Thalassobaculum sp. OXR-137: one gene and its partner. The protein of the gene in region 1 interacts with the protein of each later gene in a pairwise test. Links are inferred from orthologs where the notes say so. Each region holds a gene or a part of one and is shown on either strand. Other genes may lie near its edges.

Evidence for each region.
Region 2: the proteins of rlmN (region 1) and ftsZ interact in binary tests that used the Escherichia coli proteins (3 or more experiments, as listed by UniProt). The link is inferred for Thalassobaculum sp. OXR-137 from one-to-one orthologs.

What each region holds. Positions count from the first base shown.
Region 1 is NZ_CP139715.1:1,751,767-1,758,058, reverse strand. The notes cover bases 2,306-5,084. They hold rlmN (23S rRNA (adenine(2503)-C(2))-methyltransferase RlmN), read right to left. Parts: upstream 4,394-5,084; coding sequence 3,218-4,393; downstream 2,306-3,217. Other genes in these bases: T8K17_RS08265 (invasion associated locus B family protein), read right to left, coding at 4,461-4,976; T8K17_RS08275 (hypothetical protein), read left to right, coding at 2,864-3,205; T8K17_RS08280 (Bax inhibitor-1/YccA family protein), read right to left, coding at 2,306-2,640. Outside these bases: T8K17_RS08300 (DUF4340 domain-containing protein), read left to right, coding at 1-219; T8K17_RS08295 (hypothetical protein), read left to right, coding at 410-769; T8K17_RS08290 (hypothetical protein), read left to right, coding at 789-1,286; T8K17_RS08285 (hypothetical protein), read right to left, coding at 1,300-1,731; more of T8K17_RS08280, read right to left, coding at 1,909-2,305; T8K17_RS08260 (sigma-70 family RNA polymerase sigma factor), read left to right, coding at 5,286-5,858; T8K17_RS08255 (ChrR family anti-sigma-E factor), read left to right, coding at 5,851-6,292.
Region 2 is NZ_CP139715.1:2,743,431-2,749,930, forward strand. What follows is about bases 1,009-3,995. They hold ftsZ (cell division protein FtsZ), read right to left. Parts: upstream 3,334-3,995; coding sequence 1,684-3,333; downstream 1,009-1,683. Other genes in these bases: lpxC (UDP-3-O-acyl-N-acetylglucosamine deacetylase), read right to left, coding at 1,009-1,512; ftsA (cell division protein FtsA), read right to left, coding at 3,568-3,995. In the rest of the region: T8K17_RS12960 (substrate-binding domain-containing protein), read right to left, coding at 1-476; more of lpxC, read right to left, coding at 583-1,008; more of ftsA, read right to left, coding at 3,996-4,863; T8K17_RS12980 (cell division protein FtsQ/DivIB), read right to left, coding at 4,886-5,767; T8K17_RS12985 (D-alanine--D-alanine ligase), read right to left, coding at 5,755-6,500. UniProt on the Escherichia coli protein: Essential cell division protein that forms a contractile ring structure (Z ring) at the future cell division site. The regulation of the ring assembly controls the timing and the location of cell division.

The DNA of each region.
Region 1 (6,292 bases):
GAATTCGCCGAGGCGCCGACAGAAGCCGGCGCGGCCGACACCGTCCGCTGGATGCGGGTACGCATCACCGTGCCCTCAGGCGCCCCCGAGGAGGCGCGCGCCCTGGCGGAGAAGCACCGCCAGCAGACCGACACCTGGGCCTTCCGGATCTCCGACTGGGAGATGGAGCGCCTGACGGCCACGGTCGAGAGCCTGACCAAGCCGGCCGAGGCGAGCTGAGGGGCTCGACCTCGCCTTTCCGCGTCCACCTGTTCCTCTCTCTTCCCCATCACCGACTTCCTGGACGGCCCGAAGGGACGATCCAGGAAGTCGGTAAAGAGAAATCGATGAGAGGACGGAGTATCCTACGGCGATTGAGCCCGGGCCTCCCCCGCCCTACGATGGCTGAACCATCGAGGGAGGATTCGACGTGCCACGGTATACGCCCGGCCCCTGGAAGATGCGCCCGAACGGCGAACTCTGGTCCTATCGGCGCGGCGGCAACCCTGCGCAGATCGGGACCGTTTCCTGGACGGGTGCCGCCGACGAGCGCGACGGCAACGCCCGGATCATCGCCGGCTCGGTGGATCTCAGCGAAAGCATGGAAGAGCTGATGCTGATCGTCTGCCAGCCCGAGGTGGTGGCGGCGATCCAGGGCTGCGACCGGATCTCGGCCAAGTCGCGGATGATCATCGAGAACGCCCGCACCACCCTGGAGGAGGTCACCGGCCGCAAGCTGCCGGAATGGCCGAAGCGGGATCCGCACGACACCCGCCTCGAATCGACCTGATCCCGGCGGCCCGAAGCCCATGCAGATCCGGGAGCTCCTCGCGACGATCGCGTCCAGCAAGGTGGCCGACTGGCAGACCATCTTCCGGCCGACCATGCGCCACCGGTTCACCGAAATTCTCGACGAGGCCGGCAAGCGGGAACAGCTGCTCGTAGACGAGCACCGGGTCTCGTTCTGCTACCGGCCGGACATCGCCATCACCATGGCTTACGGCCTGGTGGATCAGGCGGCCGTCCCCCTCCCGGCCGACCATCCCTTCGGTCGGGAAAACGCGCGGTCGATGTATCTGGACATCTTCTACGAAGGCCGGCTGGTGCATCGCGAGACGGTGATCAGCATCGACCGCCACCGGTGTCTGCTTCCCCTGCCGCAGTCCTGGGAGCCGCCGATCGCCGTGCCGACGGCGCAGTTCAGCCTGATCCGGCTGATCCATGCCCTGGCCGGGCCGCCGACGGACTACGACTCGTATTTCAAGGAGTGCGGGATGGTGCGGGCCGACACCGCGGCCTGGCCCTGAGCCGCCGGTCCGCTCAGAATCCCTGGGAGAACAGGGCGCCCGCCTTGTTGATGAGGAACAGCACGCCGAGCCCGCCGATCACGATGACCAGGAGCCATCCCGTCGCCTTGAGCGCCACCGACACGTCCTGATTCTTCGGCTTCTTCTTGGTCCGGGCTGCGGCGGCGGCGGGAGCCGCGGCTGCGGGAGCGTCTGCGGCCTTGGCGGCAGGCGACGGCGGCGTGGGCCGTTCCCTGGCCGTCTTCGACGTATCGAACACCACCAGTTCCTTGCCCTGGCCGGTCTTCGGGTCGAACGTATCCTTGATGACCTTGATGCCTTCGAAGCGCTTTTCGCCATGCAATTGCTTGGCGACCTCGATCGAGGAGTCCTTGTCAGGGTACGTCGAATCGATGACCCACTGGCCACCTTTCAGCGTGTGTACCTCGTACAGTGACTGCGCCATTGCTCCCCTCTCGGCAGGTCTTGCTGAGTACGCGGGATACTAAGCGAAGGTCCCCGGGAAGTCAGCCGAATGGTTCTATCTTAACATCCGGGATCTTAACCAAAACAAAACGGCCCCGCCGAAACCGACGGGGCCGTGCAACCTTTTCCTGAACCGCGGCCGAAGCCGCCGCGAGCGTTACTCGCGGTTGCCGAAGAGCTGCAGCAGGAACATGAACAGGTTGATGAAGTCGAGATACAGGGTCAACGCGCCCATGATCGCCTTCTTGCCGGCGACGTCGGAGGCGTCGATCTCGTTGTACATCTCCTTGATCCGCTGGGTGTCGTAGGCGGTCAGGATCGAGAAGACCAGCACGCCACCGACCGAGATCATGAACTGCAGTGCCGTGGAGGCGAGGAAGATGTTCACGATGCTGGCGATCAGCACGCCGAACACGCCCATGATCGCGAAGGTGCCGAGACCGGACAGGTCCTTCTTCGTGGTGTAGCCGTAGAGGCTCAGCCCGGCGAAGGCGGCGGCGGTGATGAAGAACACCCGCGCGATGCTCTCACCCGTGTAGACGAGGAACACCGACGATAGGGACAGGCCCATCAGCGCCGCGAAGACGTAGAAAGAAATCCGGGCGGCGGAGAGCGACATGCTCGTCACCCGCGCGGAGATCAGGAACACCATGCCGATCGGCGCGAGCATCACGACCCAGCGCAGCGGCGAGGCGTAGAGCGTCTCGCCGAGAGGCGTCAGGTAGCCGTCCTGGACGGCGAGCATGGTGGTGCCGAACGCGATCAGTCCGGTGAACGCGAGCGCCGCCACCATGTGATTGTATACGCCGAGCATGTACTGGCGCAGACCGACGTCGTATTGGGCGACATCGGCCTGTGACCGCGACATCGTCTGACGATCGTAATTCATGAGAACCCTCTTCATCTGCCCCGGCCCCTGCCGGCATACCCTCGTAAGGTAAGGACGAAGAGCCTTTCATTCAACTGCGGCGCAGGGCGATTCTTCCGCCGGACCATACTTTTCCACGGAATTTTTTAATTCGTCCAAAACCGGTTGTCCCAGGACTTTGGACTCTATATCGCCAGGGGTTCTAGACCCGCCGACCGCGCCCCGAAGACGAGAGATCGCGAGAATGGACGAGGAACGCCTGCTGGATGGACTGGTCTCCGGTCCCGACGATGCCGAGTATCAGCTCGACCTGGGCGGGCTCGACATACCTCACGCGACGGAGTCCGTGCGCCAAATGCTTGAGCGTAATAGATTTCGCGCCCCGCGCACGATCCTGGTGACCCTGGGCGATCCGTTCCCGGGCGGCCCAGAAAACCTGTTCCAGCCGATCGGCCGGCAGCTGCTGGAGGCGCGGCGCAGCGGCGTGATCGACTCCATGAAGCCGATCACGACCGATTACGGTCCCGGCTACTGGATCCGGACAGTGGGCAATGAAAAGGCCCCGACGGAGAGCGCCGAGAGCTAGATCACAAGATCGTTATTCGGCGGCCTCGGCCCGCAACTCGCGGCGGGTCTGCTTGCGACTCTCGCTCTTGAGCTGACCGCAGGCCGCCAGGATGTCCCGGCCGCGCGGCCGGCGCACCGGCGAGGCGTAGCCGGCCTTCAGCACCACCTGGGCGAACTGCTCGATCTTCTCGTCGCTCGGGCAGACGTAGTTCGAGCCGGGCCACGGGTTGAACGGGATCAGGTTGATCTTCGCCGGGATGCCGCGGATCAACGACACCAGACGCTTGGCATCCTCGACGCTGTCGTTGATCCCCTCCAGCATCACGTATTCGAAGGTGATGCGCCGGGCGTTGTTGACGCCGGGATAGGCGCGGCAGGCGTCCAGAAGCTCCTGGATCGGCCACTTCTTGTTGATCGGCACCAGGATGTCGCGTGTGTCGTCGGTGGTCGCGTGCAGCGAGATCGCCAGATTGACGCCGATCTCCTCGCCGCAGCGCTCCATCATCGGGACGACGCCCGAGGTCGACAGGGTGATGCGGCGGCGCGACAGGGCCACGCCCTCGTTGTCCATGACGATGCGCAGCGCCTTGGCCACGTTGTCAAAATTGTACAGCGGCTCGCCCATGCCCATGAGGACGATGTTGGTCAGCCGGCGCTCGGTCCCGGCGGTCGGGAACCCGTCCAGTTCGTCCAGCGCCAGCATGACCTGACCGACGATCTCCGCCGCCGTCAGGTTACGCACCAGACGCTGGGTCCCGGTATGGCAGAACGAGCAGGTGAGCGTGCAGCCGACCTGGGAAGAGATGCACAGCGTGCCGCGGTCCTCTTCCGGGATGAACACCATCTCCGCCTCGTTGCCGTCGGCGAAGCGCAGCAGCCACTTGATGGTGCCGTCGATGCTGTCCTGGCGGGTGGCGATGCCCGGTCGCGAGATCCGGAACCGCTGCTCCAGATCGGTGCGCAGCGGCTTGGCCAGGTTGGTCATGCCCTCGAACGCGATCGCACCCTTGTGGTAGATCCACTGCCAGACTTGGTTGGCGCGGAACTTCGGCAGCCCGGCCTCGGCGAACAGGGCTGCGAGTTCGGCGCGGTCGAGGCCGATCAGATCGGCGCGCGAATCGGCCGGCATCGGCCCGCGCGCGGCGAAGGCGCGCAGGTCCGCGGCGGCCTGCTCGGCCGAGACGGTCGTGATGGCAGCTTGCGTCATGCGGCGCAAAATGGCGCCGCGACCGCCGCAACGCAAGTGTCCTGTGCGACGCCCCGCCCGAAATGCCTTACGGACAGGCCTTGTCGATCAGTGCCTTGGTCGCGGTGAAGCCGCTCAGCGAGTAGGTGTCGGTGGTCAGCGTCCCGCGCGACGACACGCCCTTCACCACCATGTCGGCGCCCCGCACCATCGCCTGGACCAGCGGTCCGTCCTCCTCGGGTCCCTGGGTCCAGGCCCGGTCGCCGCTGGTGAACATGTCGAAGGTGGCGCCGCCGATCTGCACGGTCACCTCGCTGTCCTTGCGATAGGTATAGCCGGTGACGATGCTGACCTCGTCGTGAATGCCGGCCTTGGGGTCATGGGTGACCAGGGCGAACACCTCGCCGCGCGCGCTGTAGTCGCCCTCTGCCTTGGTCGGAGAGGACGCCATGTAACAGACCTTGCCGCCGCCCCGAGACAGGGTGAACGCGGTCCAGTCGCCGTTCCGGCCGATCCGCTCCGGCTCGGCCGCCGTCGCCGGCTGCGCCGCCATTGCCCCGATCACCGCCAGGGCCATCATCATCGCTCGGGTAGTCCAGCTCATTGCTCATTTCCCTCCGCGCCCACGTCCGACCCGATCCAGCGCCCACGACGCAGCGGATCGAATGCGGAGCCCGTCTTCGATGCCATCACCGCCCGACGATTTCAATTGCCGAGCACCAGCACGGATCCAAATCGATGGATGTGGCAGATAAATGGCGATGTATCCGAGCCCGGTGATCCGGGCGTCTCGGCGCCGCGTAGAGGGGGCATGGAAGCACGATGCTGGTACGAAGGCGAATCGACACAGCCGGCGGGAGGGGGTCCCGCGGCGATGGTTGCGTTGCGTCGGCGGCTCCCGTTACATGACTGCATGACGTCCGCCCCCGACATCGCCGAAGAGCCGGCGTCCTTCGACTCCCTGATCGAGGCGGTGGCCGTCGACCGCAGCAAGGCGGCATTCGCCGAACTGTTCGAACATTTCGCCCCGCGCCTGAAATCCTATCTGATGCGCCTCGGTACCGACGGTGCTGCGGCCGAGGAGGTGGTGCAGGAGGCGATGGTCATGGTCTGGCGCAAGGCGGACAGCTTCGACCGCCGGCAGGCCAGCGCCAGCACCTGGATCTTCACCATCGCCCGGAACAAGCGGATCGACCGCCTGCGCCGCGAGCGTCGGCCGGAGCTGGATCCGAACGATCCGGCGCTGGTGCCCGATGCGGAACCGCAGGCCGACCGCTCGGTCGAAGCGAACCAGTCGCGGGTGCGCATCCTGACCGCGATAAAAAATTTGCCGGCGGAGCAGTCCGAACTGATCCGGATGGCGTATTTCGATGACAAGTCCCATGCGGAGATCGCCGCTGAGAAGGATCTGCCGCTCGGAACCGTGAAATCCCGTATCCGCCTGGCCCTGGGCCGCATGCGGCGAGAGGTTGACGATCTTGGCTGACATCGGCCCCCATCATCATCCCGAAGCGGACCTGCTGCTGGACTATGCGGCGGGCAAGACCTCGCAGGCGGGATCCGTGCTGGTCGCCACCCACCTCGCCCTGTGCCCGACCTGCCGCCGCGAGGTGCGCGACTACGAGTCGCTCGGCGGTCTGCTGATGGAAACGACGCCCCCGGAAAGCCTGTCCGACGGCGCGCTCTCGGCGGTCCTTGCCCGGCTGGACGACAGTATCGACGAAGCAGAGGATCTGCCCCGGCCGATGCAGCCCCTGGATCCGGAAACCGTCAGGCTGGTGCCTGAGCCCCTGCGCAGCTTCCTGAGCGCCGGAATCGACGCTCTTCCGTGGAAGACCCGCGGAATCGGCGTGCGCGAGGCGATGCTCGATATCGGCGACCCCGCGGTGCGGACCTCGCTCGTGCGGATCGCGCCCGGCG
Region 2 (6,500 bases), 990 kb from region 1 along the record:
TAGGGATGCTCGGATCCGCTATGGGGCCTCAGAATGACCTTCAACGGCGTTCCATCCGCCCAAGTGGGTGCGGGATCCCTGTAGATTGCCGGCAGATCTCTGACCGCGATGCTGTTGGGGGCAGGGTGGGAGGTGGCGAAGACCAGGGCAGTGATCAGACACAGGGTAACGTCCAGGCCTCCGGCAGTTTCCCGGCTCGTCAGCGGGCGACCGGCAAGACCGATATCGATGGCGCCGTCGGCCAGGGCCTGCATGCCGCCGGTCGAACCCATGCTGGGCAGGACCTCCACCCCCACGCCCGGTGTCTGGGCGGTGTAAGCGCGCCCGAGATCTCGGGCGAGTGCCAGCCCCATGCCGGTGCCGCCGATACGGATGGTGGATTCAGCTCGGGCTGACTGGAAGGCGGAGGCTGCCAGAATCAGCACCAGAGAGGCGAGTGCGCCGAGCCCGCCATGCCTCATACGGAAATCTGTCACCAAATCCTCCTCGCCATGGCCGACCCGGTCTGCGGGGGCGTAGGAAGAATACAGCGATTTAGATTTAGTTTTAATTAATTCCCGTAAACCAACTCGGGGCGTTGGTTCACGCCGTGGCCGGCAGCAGGTCGTCCGCGTAGACGTCGTCCACGTCGACGATGGCATAGGCGCTCGGATCGGCGAACAGCGCGCGCAGGGCGGCGTTGTTGATCTGGTGGCCGGCCTTCACCGCATCCACATGGCCGATCAGCGGCGCACCGGCCAGATACAGGTCGCCGACGCAGTCCAGCACCTTGTGGCGCACGAACTCGTCCTTGAAGCGCAGGCCGCCTTCGTTCAGCACCGTGTCGCCGTCGATGACGACCGCGTTGTCCAGGCTGCCGCCGCGGGCGAGGCCGTTGGCCTGCAAATACTCGACCTCGTGCAGAAAGCCGAAGGTGCGGGCCTGGGCGATCTCGTGGCGGAAGGTGCCGTTGACCATCTCCACGCCGAGCGAGGCATGGCCGATCGCCTTGCTGTCGAAGTCGATCTCGAAGTCGATAGCGTAGCTGTCGGCCGGGCTCAGCGTGACCCGCTTGCCGTCCATGTCCACCGTCACCGGCTTACGGATCTCGATGGCGCGGCGCGGCGCGTCCTGTTCGGCGATGCCGGCGCAGTCGATCAGGAAGACGAAGGGCTCAGACGACCCGTCCATGATCGCGACTTCCGAGCCGTCGATCTCCACCAGCGCGTTGTCGATCTCGCAGCCGGCGAAGGCAGCCATCAGGTGCTCGACCGTGCCGACGCGCACATCGTCCTCATTGGCGATGACGGTGCACAGGCGGGTATCGACCACGTTGTCGTAGCGTGCCGCGATGAACGGGTTGCGGTCCTGGATGTCGGTGCGGTGGAAGACGATGCCGTGATTGATCGGCGCAGGGCAGAGACGCATGGTGATCTGCGTGCCCGAGTGGAGCCCGACCCCGCGACACGGGATGGCCCGCTTGAGCGTCTTCTGACGGGACGCTGCGGCGTATCCTGGAAATCGTGTCGCCATGATCACTGTCGAGCCTCAATCATTCCATGTTCTAGGTCTACTTCCGTATCCCAAGCGGACAAAAAGCGACCCCGGTAGATTTAGCAATCCGACCGGGGTCGCGGAAGTCACTCTTTGTTACAGACTGTTACCGAAATTACAGCGCTGTATCAAAGAGTTATAGGGCGATGCTCAATTGGCCTGACGACGCAGGAAGGCCGGAATGTCGAGCATCTCGTCTTCGTTCTGGCTGGCCCGCACCCGATCGCCGGGGTTGAGCGCGCCGAGACGCGGCTGGGCGGCCTGAGCCGGCGCCGGACGCTGGGCCTGCTGCGGCTGCGGGGCCGGGGCCTCCGCCGGCTTGTCGTTCTTCAGGCCGAGCCCGGTGATCTGCCGGAACAGACCGGCGCTGCGGGACTTCGGAGCCGCGTCGGCGGCTTCGGCCCGGGTGGCGTTGACCATGTCGCTGCCGCGGAACGGGTCCGCCGCCTTCGGGGTCATGTCCGGACGACGCTGCGGCACCGTCGAGGCGGTCGGCCGGAAGGCGTCGGGAGCGACCTTCGCCACGGCCGGGGCCGCCGCGTCGACGATCTCGACCTTCTCGATCCCGGTCTCCTCCTGATCGTCCTCGGCGGAGTCCAGAGACGCCACCTCGGCGAAGTCGTCGGCATCCGGGAAGGACAGCTCGCCGATGCCGCTCTCGGCCTGACGGGTGATGTCCAGGGTGGACATGGACGCGGCCGGCTTCGGGGCCGGGGCCATCGGGGCGGCCTCGGCGCGGATCGCGGTCTCCGGCATGGGCTCCGGCTCCGGCTGCTTGACCGGGCGCGGGGTGACGACCGAGAGCTGCGGACGCGGCTTGGCGACCTGGCCTTCGGCGGCGATTCCGGTGGCGACCACGGAGACCCGCATCACCCCTTCCATCTTCTCGTCGAAGGTGGAGCCGAAGATGATGTTGGCGTCGCTGTCCACTTCCTCGCGGATGCGGTTGGCCGCCTCGTCGACCTCGAACAGGGTCATGTCGAAGCCGCCGGTGATGTTGATCAGCACGCCCTTCGCACCCTTCATGGAGGCGTCTTCCAGGAGCGGGTTGTTGATCGCGGCCTCGGCGGCGTCGATGGCGCGCTTCTCGCCGCTGGCCTCGCCGGTGCCCATCATCGCCTTGCCCATCTCGCTCATGACCGTGCGGATATCCGCGAAGTCGAGGTTGATCAGGCCCGGCATGACCATCAGGTCGGTGACGCCGCGCACACCGGAGTGCAGCACGTCGTCCGCCATGTTGAAGGCGTCCGCGAAGGTCGTCTTCTCGTTGGCGATCCGGAACAGGTTCTGGTTCGGGATAATGATCAGCGTGTCGACGTAGCTGGTCAGCTCCTCGATGCCGCCCTCGGCCAGGCGCATGCGGTGATGGCCTTCGAAGTGGAACGGCTTGGTGACCACGCCGACGGTCAGGATGCCGCGCTCGCGCGCCGCCCGGGCGATGACCGGGGCCGCACCGGTGCCGGTGCCGCCGCCCATGCCGGCGGTGATGAAGCACATGTTGGCGCCGTTCAGGGCGTCGAGGATCTCCTCGATCGACTCCTCGGCGGCGGCCCGGCCGACATCCGGACGGGAGCCAGCGCCGAGACCCTGGGTGACCTCGGCCCCGAGCTGGATGCGCCGCTCGGCCATGGACTGCTTCAGCGCCTGGGCGTCGGTGTTGGTCGAGATGAAGTTCACACCGCCGAGATTGGCGCTGATCATGTTGTTGACGGCATTGCAACCGGCGCCGCCGACACCGACGACGGTGATGTTCGGGGCCAGCTCGTTGTCTTCGTTGGGGACAGTGATGTTGATGGTCATGCGTGCCTCCGGGGTAGCGTCAAATCTTGGCGGGGTGGGGGGAGCGGCCGTCGCCGCGGGAGTCGTCGATGGTCGAGTGTCCGTCGCCGGTGGGGTCGGCGGCGGAGGAAGGTTGCGGGTCGCGCGAAACGACGTTTCTCGCCTGACGGCGCCAGCAGGAGCCGTGAGCACCGACCGAGGGCTGGACGGTGATGGAGCGGGGGTGTGCGGGGGAATGCGAGGATCGTTCGCGCATCAGAAATGCTCCTTCAGCCACGAGCCGACCCGGCCGAAGAGGCCGGCGGACTCGGTTTGCGGGGCAGGCGCCAGACGGGGGGCGTCGAGGTGGGGATTGGCGGCGTAGACCAGCAGCCCGGCGCAGGTCGAGAAGGCTGGCCCGCCCGCAGCCTCGGCGAGGCCCTGGACGCGGATCGGCCGGCCCATGCGAACCTGCTTGTCGAGGATGAGCTGGGCGAGCTCACGCGCGCCCGGCAGCTGGCTTGCACCGCCGGTCAGCACGACGCGCCGGCCGGCGATCTTGTCGAACCCGCTGGCTTCCAGCCGAGAACGGACAAGTTCGAAGGTCTCCTCCAGCCGCGGACGGATGATCCCGACCAGCAGCGACTTGGAGACGTGATTGGGTTGGACGTGGTCCTCCTCGCCGATCGGCGGGACGTCGATGGTCTCCTGATCGTCGAGCGGCGAGGGCAGGGCGCTGCCGTACAGCGTCTTGATCCGCTCGGCGGCGAGGATCGGGGTGGAGAACCCGCGGGCGATGTCGTTGGTCACGTGGTGGCCGCCGACCGGGATGCAGTCGGTATAGACCACGTTGCCGTCGAAGAAGACGGCGAAGCTGGTGGTGCCGCCGCCCATGTCGATCACGGTGACGCCCAGATCCATCTCGTCGTCGACCAGGCAGGACAGGCCCGAGGCGTAGGGCGAGACGACCAGCGCGTCCATGTCCAGGTGGCAGCGCTCCAGCACCGTGGAGAGGGTCCGCACGGCGCCGCTGTTGGCGGTGACCACGTGCATGTGCGCACCCAGGGTCTCGCCGAACATGCCGCGCGGATCGCGGATGCCGTTGGTGCCGTCGATGGTGAAGCCCACCGGGATCGAGTGGATCAGGTCCTGGCCGTCGAGGTTCTCCAGATGGCGCCACTGGTCGAGCACCCGGCGCAGGTCGCTGTCGCCGACCTCGTGACCGGCGACGGAGACTTCCACCCCCACCGTCTGCGAGGCGGGCCAGCCGCCGGAGATGTTCACCATTACGGAGCGCAGTTCGGCGCCGGCCATCTTCTCGGCCGCGTGCACGGCGTTCAGGATCGAGGCCTCGAGCTGGTCGACATCGGTGATGCGGCCGGCCTTCACGCCGCGGCTGACCTGGTGGCCGATGCCGGCCACGCGGATCGAGCCCGACGGCAGCCCAGCCCCCGCCAGGAGCGGGTTCGACGGTGGGTCGCCGATCTTGGCAACGAAACAGCACACCTTGCTCGACCCGATGTCGAGGGCGGCGACCAATCCGCTTCGTGTTTTGCCCAGGGGCTTTCTCACCGGTGTGTCCTTCTTCCGTTCGTCAGGTGTTGGCGCCGGGGGACGCGGCGCGCTCGCGCGCGGCCGGGGTCACCCGCATGATCAGCTGGTCGGGAATGCGCAGGTCGATGGTCACCACGTCGCGCTCCAGCACGCCGTGCTCGCGCGCCAGGCTGGCCAGGTGGGTCCAGGCGCCGGCCGGATCGACCTCCGGCAGTTCCACGTCCATCCCGTTGTTCAGCCGGACGGTCCAGCGCCGGCCGCTGACCCAGGTCAGGGCGCGCACGCGCTGCAGCAGTTCCGGCTCGCTCGACAGCATGGCCAGCGCGCCGGCGGCCCGCTTCGGGGCCTCCTCGCCGATGACGATCGGCAGGTCGTGGAACTTGCGGACGTCCTGTCCCGCGATCGCCACGCCGTCCTGATCCACCAGGGTGAAGTCGCGGCCGCGCTGCCACAGGGCGATCGGCCGTCGCTCCACCAGGGTCACATGCAGGGTGTCCGGCAGGCGGCGCTCGACCCGGGCGTCCTTGACCCAGGGCAGGGCCAGGACCCGCTCGCGGGTGGCCTCCAGGTCGACGCTGAGGATCGGCGTGCCGCGCTGGACGCCGACCTGCTCCAGCAGGGCGCCGGGCTTGGTGTTCTCGCGGCCGGAGACCAGCACGTCGTCGATGGCGAGGCCGGCGTCGGCGGTGAGCTGCAGCGCGCCGTCGGTCACGTTCGCCCAGGCGCGGGCGAAGCTGCCGGACTGAACGGTCCAGCCGATGGCGGTGCCGGCGCCGACGATCACCACGGCGGCCGCGCCGAAGCGCAGCAGCGGGCCGCGCCAGGCCGGGACCGGACGATGACGGCGGGCGGGGGTCGCCTTGCCGCGCTTGCCCTTGGCCGGCTGCTTCTTCGCCGCGGAGAAGGGGGTCAGTAGTCGCATCGGGCCCCCTCCACCATGCGGGCGACCAGCTCCGGGAAGGAGATGCCGCGGAAGGCGGCCTGCTCCGGCACGAGCGAGGTCGGGGTCATACCCGGCTGCGTGTTGATCTCCAGCAGGTACAGCGTGCCCGGATCGGACTTGGTGTCGTCGTATCGGAAGTCGCAGCGGCTCACCCCGCGGCAGCCCAGCGCCTCATGGGCGCGGCGGGCCGTCTCCAGCGCTTCCTCGCGGATCGCGGCGGGGATCGGCGCCGGCAGCAGGTGGATCGAGCCGCCCTCGGCGTACTTGGCCTCGTAATCGTAGAAGCCGCGGTCGGAAGTGATCTCGGTCACTTCCAGCGGCTCGCCGTCGAGCACGGCGACGGTCAGCTCGCGGCCGTCGATGAACGGTTCCACCAGCACCCGGTCGCCGAAGGTCCAGTCGCTGCCGGTCGGTCGGTAGTTATCGCCGTCCTTCACGATGTGGACGCCGACGCTGGAACCCTGGTCGATCGGCTTGATGACGTAGGGCGGGTCCATCGGATGGCCGTTCTCGAAGGCGTCGAGACTGACCACCATGCCGCCCGGGCAGCGCAGGCCGAGGCGCGAGAACACGTCCTTCGCCGTCGGCTTGTCCATGGCGACGGCCGAGGCCCGCACGCCGGAATGGGTATAGGGGATGCCGAGCACGTTCAGCACGCCCTGGATCGTGCCGTCCTCGCCGACGGGGCCGTGCAGGGCGTTGAAGCACACGT